Regions from separate parts of the Planococcus dechangensis genome, predicted to be linked through region 1. Evidence: riboswitches for the same ligand, from Rfam matches in the RefSeq annotation. Region 1 holds a riboswitch; each other region holds the start of a gene.
What was found. A riboswitch is a leader RNA that binds a small molecule or an ion and turns the genes downstream of it on or off. The one in region 1 is predicted to bind S-adenosylmethionine.
Positions count from the first base shown of each region.

Region 2: another riboswitch for S-adenosylmethionine. It lies ahead of ACFO5U_RS07920 (methionine biosynthesis PLP-dependent protein); the one in region 1 lies ahead of acsA (acetate--CoA ligase).
Region 3: another riboswitch for S-adenosylmethionine. It lies ahead of ACFO5U_RS14720 (bifunctional homocysteine S-methyltransferase/methylenetetrahydrofolate reductase); the one in region 1 lies ahead of acsA (acetate--CoA ligase).
Region 4: another riboswitch for S-adenosylmethionine. It lies ahead of ACFO5U_RS12445 (ABC transporter substrate-binding protein); the one in region 1 lies ahead of acsA (acetate--CoA ligase).

Region 1 covers NZ_JBHSGL010000005.1:316,041-320,251, forward strand. Annotated here, with positions in the region: gene ACFO5U_RS04630 (long-chain-fatty-acid--CoA ligase) at 1-97, shown strand, start outside; gene ACFO5U_RS04635 (TVP38/TMEM64 family protein) at 133-687, opposite strand; gene ACFO5U_RS04640 (helix-turn-helix transcriptional regulator) at 716-1,483, opposite strand; SAM riboswitch class I at 1,765-1,873, shown strand; SAM riboswitch class I at 1,949-2,056, shown strand; gene acsA (acetate--CoA ligase) at 2,123-3,826, shown strand; gene ACFO5U_RS04650 (YeeE/YedE family protein) at 3,941-4,211, opposite strand, start outside.
Region 2 covers NZ_JBHSGL010000005.1:929,196-933,406, forward strand. Annotated here, with positions in the region: gene ACFO5U_RS07900 (STAS domain-containing protein) at 1-369, opposite strand, end outside; gene ACFO5U_RS07905 (cobalamin B12-binding domain-containing protein) at 344-997, opposite strand; gene ACFO5U_RS07910 (hypothetical protein) at 1,002-1,370, opposite strand; gene ACFO5U_RS07915 (antibiotic biosynthesis monooxygenase family protein) at 1,367-1,672, opposite strand; SAM riboswitch class I at 1,885-1,984, shown strand; gene ACFO5U_RS07920 (methionine biosynthesis PLP-dependent protein) at 2,103-3,227, shown strand; gene ACFO5U_RS07925 (aminotransferase class I/II-fold pyridoxal phosphate-dependent enzyme) at 3,220-4,211, shown strand, end outside.
Region 3 covers NZ_JBHSGL010000015.1:61,967-66,177, reverse strand. Annotated here, with positions in the region: gene metH (methionine synthase) at 1-464, opposite strand, end outside; gene ACFO5U_RS14720 (bifunctional homocysteine S-methyltransferase/methylenetetrahydrofolate reductase) at 445-2,301, opposite strand; SAM riboswitch class I at 2,410-2,512, opposite strand; gene ACFO5U_RS14715 (DUF6920 family protein) at 2,618-3,457, opposite strand; gene ACFO5U_RS14710 (acyltransferase family protein) at 3,595-4,211, opposite strand, start outside.
Region 4 covers NZ_JBHSGL010000005.1:1,878,459-1,882,669, forward strand. Annotated here, with positions in the region: gene ACFO5U_RS12440 (ABC transporter permease) at 1-298, opposite strand, end outside; gene ACFO5U_RS12445 (ABC transporter substrate-binding protein) at 367-1,950, opposite strand; SAM riboswitch class I at 2,301-2,405, opposite strand; gene ACFO5U_RS12450 (alpha/beta hydrolase) at 2,507-3,277, opposite strand; gene mmuM (homocysteine S-methyltransferase) at 3,434-4,211, opposite strand, start outside.

The DNA of each region.
Region 1 (4,211 bases):
TGATTTTGTCGAGGGATTGCCAAAGACAGCGACCGGCAAGCTGCAAAAGTTCCAATTGCGGGAAATGTACTGGGGCGGCGGCAAAAAAGTCAATTAACGAATAAAAAGCGAGCGCCCCATTGGCGCTCGCTTTTATGTGGAATCTAATGATGCGCTCTTGCGTTTGCGAAAGAGCGCAAGAGCGGCAATGACGGCCACCCCTATCCCCAAGACGCTGTAGAGCATGCGTGTCGGCAATAAAACAGTCAACCCGAACGCCACCGCGATCTCCAGTGCCACCGCTGGCAATTTGCCGAGTGAACTTGCGGCAAAAAATAGCGGAGTTGAGATAGGGGTGACGGCTGCGCCTGCTGTTACAACACCGGACGGCACAAACGGCACGAGGCGCAGCAATAGCACCGACCAAAAAACGCTCTTTGTTTGTTGGCGCTGGAAAAACCGGAACCAGCGGTGTTGCTGCCAGGAGAGCGGAATGAGCTTGGCTCCGTAACGGTAAAGCCAAAATCCGCATAAGGCGCCCAAAATTTCTCCGCTCACGGACAACACGCTGCCCCCGATTAACCCGAAGCGGTCGAGGTTGACTGGCGTGACGAGCAAACTCGGGATAAAACCAAGCGCACCGATAGCGATATTGAATAGCAGCAGGGCCGCAAATTCCAATGAGCGGTACATTAATTCGATGGTCATAACATAAATAGTCTCCTTTAAAGTGGCATTACAGGCCATCCGCTTGCTTCATGCGGTAGCGTTTAGGGGTTGTGCCGCTAAAGCGCGTGAAGGCGGCATGGAACTGCGTCGCGCTCTTATAGCCGCAGAGGGAAGCGATGGACGAAACGTCATGATCTGTTGCCAGCAATAACTGCTGTGCGCATTCCATGCGGCAGCGGATGACAAACTGAAGCGGCGTCTCGTGGCATTGTTCTTTGAATTTGCGGCTAAAATGAAACTTGCTGAGGCCTGTCCGTGCCGCTGTTTCGGATAGTGAAAACGGCAAATGGCACGTTTCTTCTAAGTTATGCAAGAGATGAGGCAATCGAAACGACTCAACAGGATTTGTTAAACGAGCCACTTGGGCCAGGCCGACCTCCAACAGCAAAAGCTCCACAATCTTTTGGCCTTTGCCGAATGACGCTGACGGCGCTTGCTGTTCCCGCTCCAGTTCCGCAAACAGCGCACTGGTATAAATGGGACTGGCTGGTCTGGCCCGTTGAACAGAAGCCGCTTTAACAGATAACGCGAAAATCAGTTTTTTGATGGGCTGCGGATCGTCCACAACAACCAGACGGTGCCAATAGCCCGCCGGAATCAGTAGCAGATCACCTGCAGACAGCACCAGTCGACGGTCGGAGAGTTCAATTTCCAGTGTGCCGCGTTCCACCCACAACAGTTCCGCCGTCTTGTTGTGGCGGTGGAGCGGAGTGGCGACGGCCTCAGGTAACGGATTAGGGGAATCAATGGTTCGGATAAAATACGATACTGGCATAAGCACCCACTCTTTTCATTTAGTAGACTTTCTTGATTATAGCAAGAATCAAGAGCTGGGAGCGGGTTTCTTCGAACATCGCCATGGAAATTCTGCACGATGCGCAATAATTGATAAAAGGTTCTGTCCGTTCCAGCATATGATTTACTTGACGCACAAGTTAATACCGATTATAAAAGTCGGAAAACAAGGAATATTTCAAGTTATTTGGAAAAAATGTTTGACATTCCAGAATCGCTGCCTTACCATTGTCGACATAGCGAATTTCATAGACAATTATCATCTTATCGAGAGCGGCGGAGGGAATTGGCCCTGTGAAGCCCGGCAACCGGCAAGTCTTTCTTGCACAGGTGCTTCTTCCAACAGGCGAATGCGTCTGGAAGATAAGAGAAGGCACAGCAGACCTTCTCTCGTAGAGGTCTGTTTTTTGTTTTGGCTATTCGTTTTTCAATTACATAGCAACACTTCTTATCAAGAGTGGTGGAGGGATCAGGCCCGACGAAACCCAGCAACCGGCAAGCGATGCTTGCACAGGTGCTACTTCCTGCAGTCCGCGAGGCTGAAAGATAAGTTGAGGACCGAACCCCCTCTTCTTTTGATGAGCGGGGTTTTTTCTATAACTAAAAGGAGGCACATCACATGAGCAATCGATCATTGGCACCAAGCTTTCAACCCAGGAACAAGCCGAACTTGCAGAATTATGACCAGGCACGCAGTTCCTTTTCATGGCAGCAAGTGGAAAAGCAATTCACTTGGAGTGAGACAGGAAAAGTCAACATGGCCCATGAATGCATCGACCGGCATGTCGAGGACGGCTTTGGCGGCAAAACGGCCCTTCACTATATCAACGGCGAATACGAGGAGCGTTGGACATTTGACGAATTGAAAAGACAAACCGACCGCGTCGCAGCAGCACTACACAGTAAAGGCGTCCGCCGGGGCGACATCGTCTTTATTTTCCTGCCGAAAAATGCCGATTGCTATATCGCCATGCTGGCGGTAGTGAAGCTCGGCGCCATCGCCGGTCCGTTGTTCGAAGCGTTCATGGAAGAAGCTGTGCGCGACCGCATCCAAGACTGCGCAGGGCGCTTCATCATCACCGACCCGGATCTAGCCGTGCGCATACCACGGGATGATTTGCCGTCTTTGGAGAAAGTCTTTATTACCGCCAGCGCCGAGCGCTGCCGGTCGGGTGAAATTTCATTGGCAGAGCTGGTAGAACAAACCACTGACAATGGCTTTTCGACCGAATGGGTAGACTTGGAAGACCCACTCAACATCCATTACACGAGCGGCTCGACCGGTAAACCGAAAGGCATCATCCATGCACACCGCGCGATGATCCATCAATACCAGACCGGCCACTGGGTGCTCGACTTGAAAGAAGACGATGTCTATTGGTGCACGGCGCACCCAGGCTGGGTAACGGGAACGGTCTATGCGATTTTCGCCCCTTGGCTGAACCGCGCCACCATCGTCGTCAACGGCGGGCGCTTTGATGCTGATTCTTGGTACGCCACGATCGAACGGGCGAAGGTCACGGTTTGGTACAGTGCGCCAACCGCGTTCCGCATGCTGAAATCGGCAGGGGACGGGGTGTTGGCGCGTTATGAGCTCGGTTCGTTGCGCCACATCCTCAGCGTCGGCGAACCGCTGAACCCGGAAGTGATTTATTGGGGAAGCGAGCAGTTAGGCCTGCGAATTCATGATACATGGTGGATGACTGAAACCGGCGCCCAGTTGATCGTCAATTTGCCGTCTGAAATCATTAAGCCAGGTTCCATGGGGCGACCGTTCCCCGGCATTACGGTCAGCATCCTGAACGATCAAGGCGAGGTGTTGCCAAACGGGGAAATCGGCCATTTGGCGATCCGCGCTCCGTGGCCGGGCATCATGCGAGAAGTGTGGCAAAACGAGGCCAAATACAATTCGTATTTCCAGTTCGACGGTTGGTACTTGTCCGGCGACTTGGCGATCCAAGACGAGGACGGCTATATCTTCTTCCAAGGCCGCAGCGACGACATGATCAATTCCTCGGGTGAGCGCATCGGCCCGTTTGAAGTGGAAAGCAAATTGCTTGAACATGCAGCGGTCGCAGAAGCGGGCGTGATCGGCAAGCCGGATGCACTGCGCGGCGAAATCGTCAAGGCGTTTATTGTGCTCAATAGCGGTTATGCGCACAGTCCCGAATTGATCGAAGACATTCGCTTGTTTGTCCGTTCGAAACTGTCCGCCCACGCTGCACCGCGTGAAATCGAAGTGATCGAGGAATTACCGAAGACGAAAATCAGCGGCAAGATTTTGCGCAGGGAGCTGAAAAGCCGTGAACCTATCGAGCAGTAAATCAGAGTTATGGCTTGCAGCTTTTCTAAATGAACAAATCCAATCAAAAAGGAGGCGTTCCCCGTGGGGGGACGCCTCCTTTTCTATACTTAACTAAAATGCCATATAAACTGGCTAGCACACCGAATCGTTGGATTTCGGGACCGATAAGCCGAACAGCGGCCGCAAGTAAAGTGCGAAAAATGTACCGGCGAGTGCGAGTATTCCCCATACATAGCCGTGCAGGCTAAATGAGGCGATACCGCCGAAATAAGCACCGATGTTGCAGCCGAACGCGAGACGCGCCCCGTAGCCCATCATCAAACCTCCGACAACGGATGCCCAGAAGTTGCCGGCAGTAATTTTGGTGAACTTGAACAAGCCGCCGGCAGCCGATGCCAGAAAG
Region 2 (4,211 bases), 610 kb from region 1:
GAGCAGTTCATAATCCGTTTCGCGCAAGCGGCCGCGTAGCCGCAGTAATTGTGTAGAGATGGCAGCGATCTTGTCATCTTTCGGAACCATCACCACGTTCAGGGCAAATTCGCTGTCCCAACGGAAATAAACATCGGCCAAAAGCAGGCCTTGTGCAGTGATAAAATTCAATTCGACCGCTCCATTATCTCCGGGTTGCTTCAGCAAACGCTGCGCTTTTCCGCGGCTGCCTTCGTCGAGCAGCATTAAAAAATCAGTCGTCTTGCCGAAAATCTGTTGTGCTTCCTCAGACTGGTCGACGACCGCAAAGCTATTGTTCAATTGAAATGCCGGCAGCGGCCATTCAGCCAGTTGAGAGCGTGCTGTCATCGTTCGACCCCTTTCCGGTTCGAATCCATTCGCGCAGTGCGCCCAAGTGACGGACGATGACCGCTCCCTTAACGGAATATTCCCCATAATTCGCCAATGTTACCGCACGTCCGCCGATCAATACGGTCGGTCCATGTTTTAGTTTTGTGAAAGATTGTGCATATGTTTTCAATACCGGCAGCCGGTGTGCGAGCGCTCCTGACAAGGCAACTACATTAGGCTGCCAATCATCGGCCAGGCTGAGCGCTGCATCGAGCGGCACGTTCGGCCCCATATAACGGACGGCATAGCCTTCTTCGCGGAACATTGCTGCGACCATTTTCAAGCCGATGTAATGCTCTTCCCCTTGTGGCGCAAAAATCATCGCTTTTAAGCGGCCATCATTATCTTCAGCGCGGATTTCCGTCGCGGATAACACAAACTCACAAACCGCTGTCGCCAAATGCTCTTCAGCAACTGATACTTTGTTTTGTTCCCATAATTCCCCGATCCGGTACATGGCCGGCCTCACCAATTGCTCGTTAAGCTCTTCGTAGGAATGGCTGTTCAAATAGTTCCGGACAAATTTCAATGCTTCTTCCTCTTCCCCTAGAAGGAAAAGTTCCGATAGCTGCGTTACATCGTTCATTCAATCAATCCCTTCTTTCAATGGGCAGCTCCAATAACTGAACTGCCTTGCGAAGACAGCCTTGCATAAAATCTGCTTGAGCCATTTCTGTGTGATGCGGCACGACGGCCATCAACCGCTCGAAGTTATCAATAATGAGCGCGGTTTCGACATTGCGGCTGACCAGCACGGTCTCAAGCCAAACGGCATAGTCCAGGAAGACTTGCTGATCTTTCAACTCCCAGGCCGTTTCAAGATGATCCAAATGATGATGGTTATCTTTTACGGTATGCTCAAATCCGCGGTCTCCGAAACGCTCCCATAAATTCGGGTAGGCTTCATATATGCCGTTCGCCGTGTCTTGGGCAATTTGCTGCTTTTGTTGAAGATTCATTCTGCCACCACTTCATATTGGTGGACTTTTGGAACGATACCCGCCAATTCTTGGTCGGGATAATTCTTCTCCAGATCATGGATTTCTTTAAACTCTTGGCTTTTTACCCAAGCCATATATGCTGCTTTCGTCTGCCATTCCAAATGAACGGTCAATTCGTGACGCTTTTTCGTGTTTTGAATCAGCCGGAACGATGTGAAGCCCTCTGCCTGATCCACACGGCGTGAACGTTTCCGGTAAATTTCAATGACTTCTTCAATTTTATCTGTAGGCACAGTAACAGTAGATGTAACGATATACAATGAAAAAACTCCTTCTCAATAAATTCCCCTCGAAATGATAGAGGTGGAAATCCAGCTCAAAAAATTAACAACGTAATTTAGCATACCATTTCAAGATACGAAATAAAAGCAGGCAACATTTCTCTATTTGTTCGATTATTTTCAATATTCCGCTTGTGTTTTCTTTCCCTTTACCGTATGATGGAAAACATCAACCAATTACATAACACGATTTCTTATCTAGAGAGACGGAGGGACTTGGCCCTGTGAAGTCTCAGCAACCGGACTCGTTCACGGTGCTAATTCCAATAGGCGCTGCCTGACAGATGAGAAGATAGCATACACTAGCAATGGCTTTCTTCTATTACAAAGAAGAAGGCCATTTTTCATTTCACTTGAACATTGGCATCAGCATTGATAGAAGTTTTACTTGATTGAAAGGATGAGGACCATGACAGATTTTAGCTTGGAAACACGTCTCGTGCAGCTCGGCAACCGCAGCGACAAACAAACCGGAGCGGTCAATCCGCCCATTTACCTCTCGACCGCCTATGAACACGAAGGGCTCGGTAAATCGACTGGATATGACTATACCCGCACGAAAAACCCGACGCGAAACCTTTTAGAAGAGGGCATTGCAAACTTAGAAGGCGGTGATGCAGGGTTTGCCTGCAGTTCGGGTATGGCGGCGATCCAATTGGTCCTTTCCTTATTCCGTCCGAATGATGAAATCCTGTTACCTGAAGATATTTACGGCGGGACATACCGTTTGATGCAGCAATACGATGAAAATTACCATATCCGCCCGGTGTATGATGCTTTTACAGATGTGAAATCGACTGAAGCGAAAATCACCGCCAATACGAAAGCTATCTTTATCGAGACGCCGACCAATCCTTTGATGCAGGAAATCGATTTGATAGCCTACGCTGAACTGGCACAGCAGCATGATTTATTGCTGATTGTGGACAATACGTTTTTGACGCCGTTCCTGCAGCAGCCGCTCAAAATCGGTGCACATATCGTTCTTCACAGTGCGACCAAATATATCGGCGGACATAACGATGTGTTAGCCGGGCTCGTCGCAGCCAAAGGATTTGATCTTTGCGAAAAGCTCGCCACGGCACATAATTCAGCAGGTGCGGTGCTATCGCCGCTTGACTCCTGGTTATTGATCCGCGGCTTGAAGACTTTACCGCTGCGCATGCGCCAACACGAGTCAAACGCCCGTGAACTCGCGGAGTACTTGCAAAACCACAATGCCATCACGGAAGTGCTTTATCCAGGAAAAGGCGGCATGCTGTCGTTCCGCTTGCGCGAAGAGGAGTGGATCGGGGAGTTCCTTGAAAGCTTATCGCTGATTACGTTTGCCGAAAGCCTTGGCGGCGTCGAAAGTTTTATCACCTATCCTGCCACTCAAACCCATGCCGACATGCCGATTGCCGAACGCACAGCGCGCGGCGTTTGTAATCGCCTGCTCCGCTTTTCTGTAGGCGTAGAGCAGGCCGAAGATTTAATCGCTGATTTGACACAAGCCTTGGCCAAACTGGAAAAGGAGGTCGTTTCATATGAGTGAACGAATTGAAACGAAGCTGATTCATTCTGCAGGAATCGATCCATTAACAGGCGCAGTTAACGTGCCGATTTATTTATCATCGACGTTCCATCAGGAAAGCATTGATGCATTCGGGCCTTTTGATTACAGCCGCTCCGGCAACCCGACGCGCACTTCGCTCGAAGAAACGATTGCGAAACTTGAAGGCGGCGCCCGCGGCCTGGCCTTTTCTTCCGGCATGGCAGCCATTTCATCGGCGTTCATGCTGCTAGAAGCGGGCGATCACGTGCTCGTTTCAGAAGATGTTTACGGCGGAACATACCGCTTTATTACAGAAGTGCTTGAAAAGTTCAAAATCGACTTCACTTTTGTCGACATGACCGACCTTGGTGAAGTGGCTGCAGCATTCCAGTCCAACACAAAAGTCGTCTATATCGAAACACCGTCCAACCCAGTCATGAAAATCACCGATATTGAAATGGCTGCCAAACTCGCAAAAGCGAACGACGCACTGACATTTGTTGACAATACCTTCATGACGCCGCTCTATCAAAACCCTTTGGCGCTTGGTGCAGACATCGTGCTCCACAGCGCAACCAAATTTCTCTCCGGCCACAGCGATATCACTGCCGGGCTCGCAGTAACTAAAGACGCAGGACTCGGTGAGCAACTGGCGTTTATCCAAAATACGTTCGGAGCGGTTCTCGGGGCACAAGACGCTTTTACATTGATTCAAGGCATTAAAACACTCGGCGCCCGCACGAAACAATCAGGCGAGACGACTGCACGCATTGCAGACTATTTGAACAAGCATCCACTAGTCGAAGAAGTGTATTACCCAGGCTTTTCATTCCATCCCGGAAATCCGATCCATAAACGCCAAGCGACACACGCCGGCTGTATTCTATCATTCCGCTTAGCGGACAAAGACGCAGCACGCATTCTTGTAAAAGAACTGCAAATCCCCGTCTTTGCCGTGAGCCTTGGGGCCGTCGAATCGATCCT
Region 3 (4,211 bases), on a different contig from region 1:
CCTCCTTCAATCAGCGCTTTCGCCTGCACTTGAAAATCTTGCTTTAATTCATCAAACGTAATGCCGCCGGTCACCGACAAGGTTTTCGTCGTCGGCCCGAGTGCACCCGCTACAAAACGCGGCCATTCCGGCGTCGAGTATTTTGCCTGGCTGATCTTAGCGATTTCCACCGCTTTTTTATTGATTTCCGCTGCTCGGTCTCCGAGTCCATATTCGTCGAGGACGACCGGTGTGCCTCCGAATGTATTCGTGCAGATGATGTCGGCGCCTGCTTCTAGGTACGCATCATGGACCCCTTCTAGAACGTCAGGGCGGACGATGTTCAAATATTCGTTGCAGCCGTCATATTCCTCCCCGCCGAAATCTTCCGCGGATAGGTCCGCGTTCTGGATCATCGTTCCCATCGCTCCGTCGATGATCAAAATGCGCTTTTCTAGCTGTTGTTCAATGAGATGTTTTGACATATTGGCCATCGCTCGCTTTCTCTATATCTAGTTGGCGGATGTAGCGGATCAATTCGACCGTCATGTCATAGCGGACAAACGGTGTGATCAAATAAATGCCGTGGAACAATTCCGCCGCCGTGTCGATCAATTCTTTGGCGATTTGGATGCCTTCTGCCGTCGCCTTGTCTTTGTCTTCGCCGCATGCGCGCATGCGGTCGAGTGCATCTTCCGACAGCTTGATGCCCGGCACTTCGTTATGCAGGAAATCCGCGCTGCGAATGCTCGTCAGCGGCATGACCCCAAGGAAAATGGGCGTCTCCAGATGCTTCGTCGCTTCGTAGATTTCAATAATCTTCTCTTTCGTATACACCGGCTGTGAAATGAAATAATCCGCGCCCGCTTCGATTTTCTTCTCCAGCCGCTGGACGGCGCGTTCGACGACGCGGACATTCGGGTTGAACGCTGCTGCGACCGAGAAATTCGCTTTTTTGCGCAGCGGCTTGCCGGAGAACGAAATCCCTTCATTCAGCTGTTTGATCAACTGGATCAATTCCATGCTCGACACGTCGTAAACGCTTGTTGCGCCGGGGAAATCTCCGACTTTGGTCGGGTCGCCGGTGACAGCCAGAATATCGTGGATGCCGAGTGCATCCAGTCCCATCAAATGCGATTGCAAACCGATCAAATTGCGGTCGCGGCAAGTGATGTGCGCAAGAGGTCTGACGTCTTGCTTGTGTTTGATGATGGAACCCATCGCCATATTGCTGATGCGCGGCGAGGCCAGCGAATTGTCCGCCATGGTCAAGGCATCGATGCCTTCTGCGTCGAGTGCTTTCGAGCCTTCGAGGAATTTGTCAATGTCCAAATGGCGCGGCGTATCGAGTTCAACGATGATGGTCCGCTCGGTTTTCGCTTTTTCGTGCAAGGGTTTGTCTTTTAACGCCTCCGCTTCACGGATGACGATTGGCTTTTTCTCTTCGACTTTCTTTTCGGTAATCGGCTGCAGATGGCCGATGCGCTTTTTCACCGCTTCGATATGTTTCGGCGTCGTGCCGCAACAGCCGCCAATCAAACGCACACCTTCTTCGCGCAGCAAAAGTGCCGCGCGGCCGAAATAATCGGCATCTGATTCATAGACGATGCGGCCGTCTTCGATGTCTAGCAATGAAGCATTCGGATACGCCGACAAAAAAGCTTTTTTCGGCAGTTCGACGCCCTCGAACGCCTGTATGGTGTGGTGCGGGCCAAGCCGGCAATTGACCCCGACGATTTCTGCACCGAGCGCTTCGAGGCGGTGCAAGCCTTCGTTCAAGCTCATGCCGTTTTGCAAGACGCCCGGTTCGTGCATCGATAATTGCGCGATGAGCGGCGCATCGGTCAAAGTTTTCAAATGGCTGATGGTGGCGGCGAGTTCTTCAAAATCGTAGTAGGTTTCAAGCAGCAAACCGTCCGGGTCGCCCGATAATAAATGTTGCGCTTGCTGGTCGACCATGGCTATGATTTCGTCCAAGGTCGCATCGCTTTTGCGGATGCCGCGGATGCCGCCGATTGTGCCGACGACAAATTGCCCCCCGTCTTTGGCGGCTTTGTTGGCGATTGCGATAGCCGCTTTATTGATTGACTCGACTTGTCCTTCGAGGCCGTAGCGGGCGAGCTTATGTGCATTGGCGCCGTACGTGTTCGTTTGGATAATGTCCGCTCCGGCAGCGATATAATCGCGGTGGATCTTTTCGATCACTTCGGGGCGCTGGATATTCAATTCCTCGTTGCAGTATTCAATGCCGTAAGAGTACAAAAGCGTTCCCATGGCGCCGTCTGCCGTCAGCATCCGTTTGTTCAGTTCATCTAATAACATGTTTTGTCCTCCTCCGGTTTTGGTTTCTGCCTGTTGTCAAATTGCTTCGATATGAAACAAAAAAAGCCTTCCATGAAAAAGAAGGCTTTACGATATCGGACTCGTTCCTTTTCATCTGCCAGGCGCATGCCTGCTGGATTTAGCACCTGACCGCTAGCGGCTGGTTGCTGAAGCGTCATCGGGCCAGTCCCTCGACTTCTCTAGATAAGAATTCACTATGCAATTTTTAGTATTCCCACATGATACCCCCTGTGGTGAATCGGGTCAAGGTGATTAGTCAAAAAACAAAGAACTTTCTGTTACCTTTCCACTATTCTCACCAGGATGCCGGCACACTCGGGTTGATTTTCGCCCCGTCCACCGTAAATTTATACCAAGTGAACGGGCGTCCATCGATTATCCATGTAATATCGACGCGGCGCGGAATTTCGATGCCGTCGACCGTCTGCCAGTCATGCACTTCGGCAATGCACGGCAAGCGAACCGATTCTTCGTCCACTTCTTTATAGCGCATCGCACGCGCACGCTTTATGCGCCCTTGTTCATCAAACTCGAACGTTACTTTTGCGATCGATTCATTGTACGTCATTTCTGCATCCACTGAATGCGCAGTGCTTTTCGTAAATTTCACGTACGGGCTAAAGACGAGTCCCGGCAGCCACACCATCTCCATCAAAAACCGCTGCAGCGCCGACTCATTCAATTTGCCATCCGGCATCTGGCGGTTGATCGGCACCAGTCCTGCAAAACGGATACGCATGCCTGCTCGCCCGTCGCGGAAACTGTCAGATCCGGTCACTGATAAGCCATCCATTTTCATGCGCGCCTTCCAATAAAACGACGGCGGCTCGACAAAACTGTATTGCTCCGCTTTCGATTCGGCCCATTCTGTCTGCTCAGGCTTAGTCTTCATCCAACCCGTCTGCTTGATGTACACCGCCATCACTTGCTCACGACCGATCACGCCGATTTTCCCGAGCCATTTTGCCATCGGCTCCGGCAGCGCCTCCGCCATTTCCTGTGTGACGGCTCCGGCAAGGCGGACTTCCGGCCACGTCGGCTTTTCTTCCGCTGTTAAATTTTTGTACTTACGATACGCCCCAAACACGCCAACCATACTAAGCGACAACCCAAGAACCGGCCATATGCGTTTCATGTGCTATACCCCTTTCCGTTTTGACTGTGCTTTTGCACCACTCGTTCCTGACTATAGCTTTCGACACGAGATCATTTATCCCTGCCAGAGCCAGCCAATAGAAAAAACGCCCCCACAAATCGCGGGAGCGTTTAAAATTAGGAAGCGTCATTTAAAGCCGGTTCAAGATGTTCTTTCAACGCTGGGCCTAAAGTTCTCGAGTACAGCGTCGTCAAATGGTGTTGATCACGGTAGACGAGCACATTGCCGATGACCGGCGGACAGTTTGTATCCGTACAGAAATATTCAGAGAGGTCGGCGAACGAGACGTTTTCCGGAATGCCTTGTGTATTTTCCCAAGGCACCACATCAGCCAGCGCTTTGTCGCGCGGCACGGAGCAGTTCGCCTGGCTCAAGTTTTCCAAACACTTTGTCGGGTCGACTTTCATGCGCGGATTGTCGCGCACCGCGAAAATGTCGGAGATTCCTTCGAAACGCTGCCATTTGTCGATATACCCTACAGGTACAGTATCCCCTTTACCGACTGTCGCAGTCGTAAAGATCGTGTCCGGCGGATCTTGCAGCAAATGCTGTTCCAAATTATCGTTCCACTCCATGCACGATTCGGTCAGCAGCTCACCGAAATCATCTGCAGTAAAACGGCACGCATCTTTGATGTATACATCGATGCGCATATTCAATTCTTCCGCAATTTCTTCGAGTGCCGGGAACCAATGCCCTGAATGCGAACCGCCAACGAGCGCCACGACATGTT
Region 4 (4,211 bases), 1.6 Mb from region 1:
TGAAGGTCGGGCCGAAATTTTCAAAAATCAATGAAGTGACCGTTTGTGACGAATAAACGGAAGTGCCTAAGTCTCCTGTCGCCACTTGTGAAATCCAGTTGAAAAACTGAATGTATAAAGCTTGATCCAACCCAAGCTGCCGTTCCAAATCGGCAATCGCTTCGGGTGAACTGTCTTCTCCCAAAATCAGAAATGCGGGGTTTCCAGGAGTCAGATGCACGATCATAAAGACGATGACACTGACCACGAGCATGACAGGTATGACCGATAATAAACGGCGAATCGTGTATTGCAGCAATGCGTTCCCCTCCTCTTTGAAAAAGAAAGAAAATCGCCAGCATCGTTCCTGACGATTTTCTTTTCTTATTATGGTGTTTTATACGTATTCCAGAACCGCGGCCCATACCATTCGCTGTAATTCTCGATGTTTGATGAGCGTGCACTGAGGTTTGAAATGTTTGTCACTTTTTCAAAAGGCAATTCTTCGTAAAGGGTTTCGTTCAAGCCTGCAAGAATTTGCTGCTTTTCTTCCTCAGAATCTGTGGCAGCCCATTGCGAAATCAAGCCCTGCCATTTCTCGCTGTTGTACCAGCCGCTGCTGTTTGAATCCTGGCTCAGCATGCCGGCCTGGTTCGGCGAGAAGAATGGAGACCAGCCGACCACGACCAGATCCCAGTTGGATGGTTCTGCCCATTTCTCCAAATAGGTAGCCCATTCATAAGATTCCAGCTCAACTGTAAACCCCGCTTCTTCGAGTTGTTGCTCGGCAATCTCCGCAATTTTTTTATAGTCGCTGGAGTCGCTGGAGAAAATAATTTTAATGGGTTTTCCGTCATAACTGCTTTCTTCCAACAATTGTTTCGCTTTGTCCAAATCATAGGAAAGGAATTGATCAATGTTTTCATTGGAGTAGAGAGCTGTTTGGTTCGGGGTGAACAACGCCCCGTCCAGCTCGTAGAACTCCTCATTGCCGTAAGTGGCTTTGGCAATGGCCTCCTTATTCAGCGCCGCATTTAAAGCTTGGCGGACTAGCACATCGTCAAACGGCGCCTCCGACTTATCCGGCGTCAACACCGTGTATCCATTGGTCGACGTATCGGCTTCAATACTTGGCGTATTCTCAATCACCTCATACAGGTCGAGCGGAATATCATCGCCATAATCGTAAAGCCCTGTTTTCAATCCATTGACGACGACTTGAGGGTCTTTCACAATTTTGAAATGAATGGCATCGACAAACGCTTTTTTCTCTCCTGTGAGCCCGCTCGTCTCATCTGTTCTGGAAGCGTAGCCTTCGTATTTGGCTAAGACAATTTCATCTCCACGCTTCCACGAGTCAAATTGGAATGGCCCTGTTCCGATATACTGGTCATGGTCAAGAGGCTGTTCGCCGGCAGCTTCAGCGACTGTTGCCGGCAGGATGACTGCAGCCGACTTTGGAGCAGCCAAGTCAGATAGCAAGGAACTGTAAGTTTTGTTCAACTGTATCTTCAATTGCAGATCCTCATCAGCCTCGACCGACTCTACGTGTTCATTAGTGATCTTGCCGACAGAAGACACCTTCAGCCAGCGTTCAATCGAAGCTGCCGCATCTTTTGCGGTCACAGCTTCCCCGTTATGAAACGTAACTCCCTCTCGTAAATTGATAGTGTACGTTTTTCCATCTTCGCTCACTTGATAATCTTCAGCGAGAAGAGGCACGGCTTCGTAATCTTGGTTTAATGCAAACAAGCCTTCGTACACGTGCCAGCCGATTTTACGGGCAGCACTTTCACCCGTATACATCCAGTCGAGCGTATTCGGATCAGCTCCGATTGCTACGTTCAACTCGCCGCCTTCAACAGGCTCGGAACCCGCTCCAGAGTTTTCAGTACTGGCTTCACTGCCGGTACAACCGGCCAAACTAATAAGTGCAAATAAACTGATGAGTAAAAAGATAATGTTCTTCACAATAGTCCTCCTTATGTATAAAAAGATGATTCGATGTTTCCCACACCTAGCACTAATCGGATTTCCAGGTGGTGGTGGAGCCAGTCGCGATTCCAGCTAGTCTATCCAAGTTCCCATATCTTCATGCAAGACTCGAAGTGTTTTCCCGTGAACATAACATTGCGCTGACCCGACCTATTGAATATATCCTTCCACGCCTTTTTAGCTGACTTAATGCCGCGCGCACTTGCCATCGTCGATTCCTCCTCTCAAAACTTATTTAACTTACCCGCTTACTAGGTTTTAACCATAAAAAACCCCCTGCTTCTTTTTGACAAGAAGAGGGGGTTGGGTAATACCGTTGAGCGCCTCTCTTATCTTCCGTACAAACTGTACGTGGAATTAGCACAGTGCCACATTCGTGGTCTGCTGCTTTGACGTCTCAGGGCCAGTCCCTCAGTCAATCTCGATAAGATGATTAAATTGTAAAGTTCATACTACGTATCCTAGATCTGTTTGTCAACATTATTTTGAAGAAATAGAATTTATTTACAAAATTCTCGAATTTCCATTGTCTTTATAGCTTGTCTCCAGCCGGCAATACACGGGCTTGTTTTATGAATTGAACTGTTTTTTCGACGATGACATCCAGTTCATGGTCCATAGAGGCGATGTGATAGGAGTTGTGCAGTTCGTGCTTCATTGTATGTCCGGATCCGACTTTGCTGAGAATAGAGTCGGTATTGCCCGGCGGCACGACATGGTCTTCGAGCGACTGGAAACAGACGACCGGACAACGTACGGCTGAAAGTTTGGCGTCGACGGCATCCATATAGCGCAATAATTGCTGATACGCGTGGACCGGCGCTTGCTCGTAAGTGATTTCTACCGCATCCGCTTTTTTGATGTCCGGTCGATCTTCAGCAACATAAGCAAGAGGCGGCTGACTGCGGTAGGTTTCAAACGCAGGGATGTCGATCGCCGGATTGATCAAGGCTATTCCTTCAATGTCCGGATAACGGCTGGCCAAATCCAAGCTCAAGGTCCCGCCCATCGATTGCCCGATGACAAAAACGGTCGAACAGCTTGCTTTCAGGTCCTGATAGGCTTGTTCGACTTGTGCAAACCAATCTTCGAAGCCATATCGTTCCAAGTCTGTGAAATGCGTGCCGTGGCCGGGAAGCCTCGGACAGGACACCGTATAGCCTTGTGCCGCAAGCGCCTCACCCAGTTCTTTGACGCTTTGGGGTGTGCCCAAAAAGCCATGGCACAGCAAGATGCCGGTGTGATTGCCTTCCAGGAAAAACGACGACGCCTCTTCCATGACGGGGTATTGCTCTTTAACCATAGAGATCCTCCTTTGTTTTTTTAAAAGTTAGGAGGATCTCTCCTACCTCATTGTAATCCAGTCCTTATGCTGAAAAAGCTTATTCACATTAGACTATATTTAAAACCTACTTGTCAACTGGGTTTTAAAATCGCACAACGGAGGCAGTCCTATTGGCTAAACTTGCGAGGGGTTGAGGTCGCGTGACCAAGACGCCACGTCGGCAATATCATCAGGCGTCGTGCTGCAACAGCCGCCGATAATTTGGGCGCCTGCTTTGTGCCACGCTTTCGAGTTGGCTGAAAAAGCATTGGCCGACGGCTCTTCGCTCCATGTCTTGCTTACCGGATCATAGCTTGCCCCGGAATTCGGGTAGACAATGACCGGTTTTGAAGTCTTGCTTGTCACTTCTTGTATTAACGACTCGATATACTGCGGCGCTGTGCAATTGATGCCGATCGCCGCCACTTGCGCGTGCCCGTCCAGCCAGCCGGCGCAGTCCGCAATTTTTTCCCCGTCGCTGATGTGGAGATGGTCCTTTGCGCTGAACGTGAACCAGGCATAGACGTCCGGAAAATCCTTAAGGATCCTGACAATCGCTTGCGCTTCTGCCAGACACGGAATCGTTTCACATGCCAAGATGTCTGCGCCCGCCTCCACCAACACGCGGATCCGCTCTTGATGGAACGCCACCAGTTCATCTTCTGTCACGGAATAGTCGCCGCGGTATTCCGAGCCGTCAGACAAAAATGCTCCGTACGGGCCGACTGACGCCGCGACGATAGGTTTCGGCCTGCTCGACCGATCCGTCACACCGCTCCAGAATTCATCGCGCGCTTGTGCGGCAAGTTCGACCGACTTTCGGATCAAAGCGATGGCCTGTTGTTCCGTCAACCCTCTTTCTTTGTACCCTTCGATGGTCGCCTGATAGCTCGCTGTAATGGCACAGTCCGCC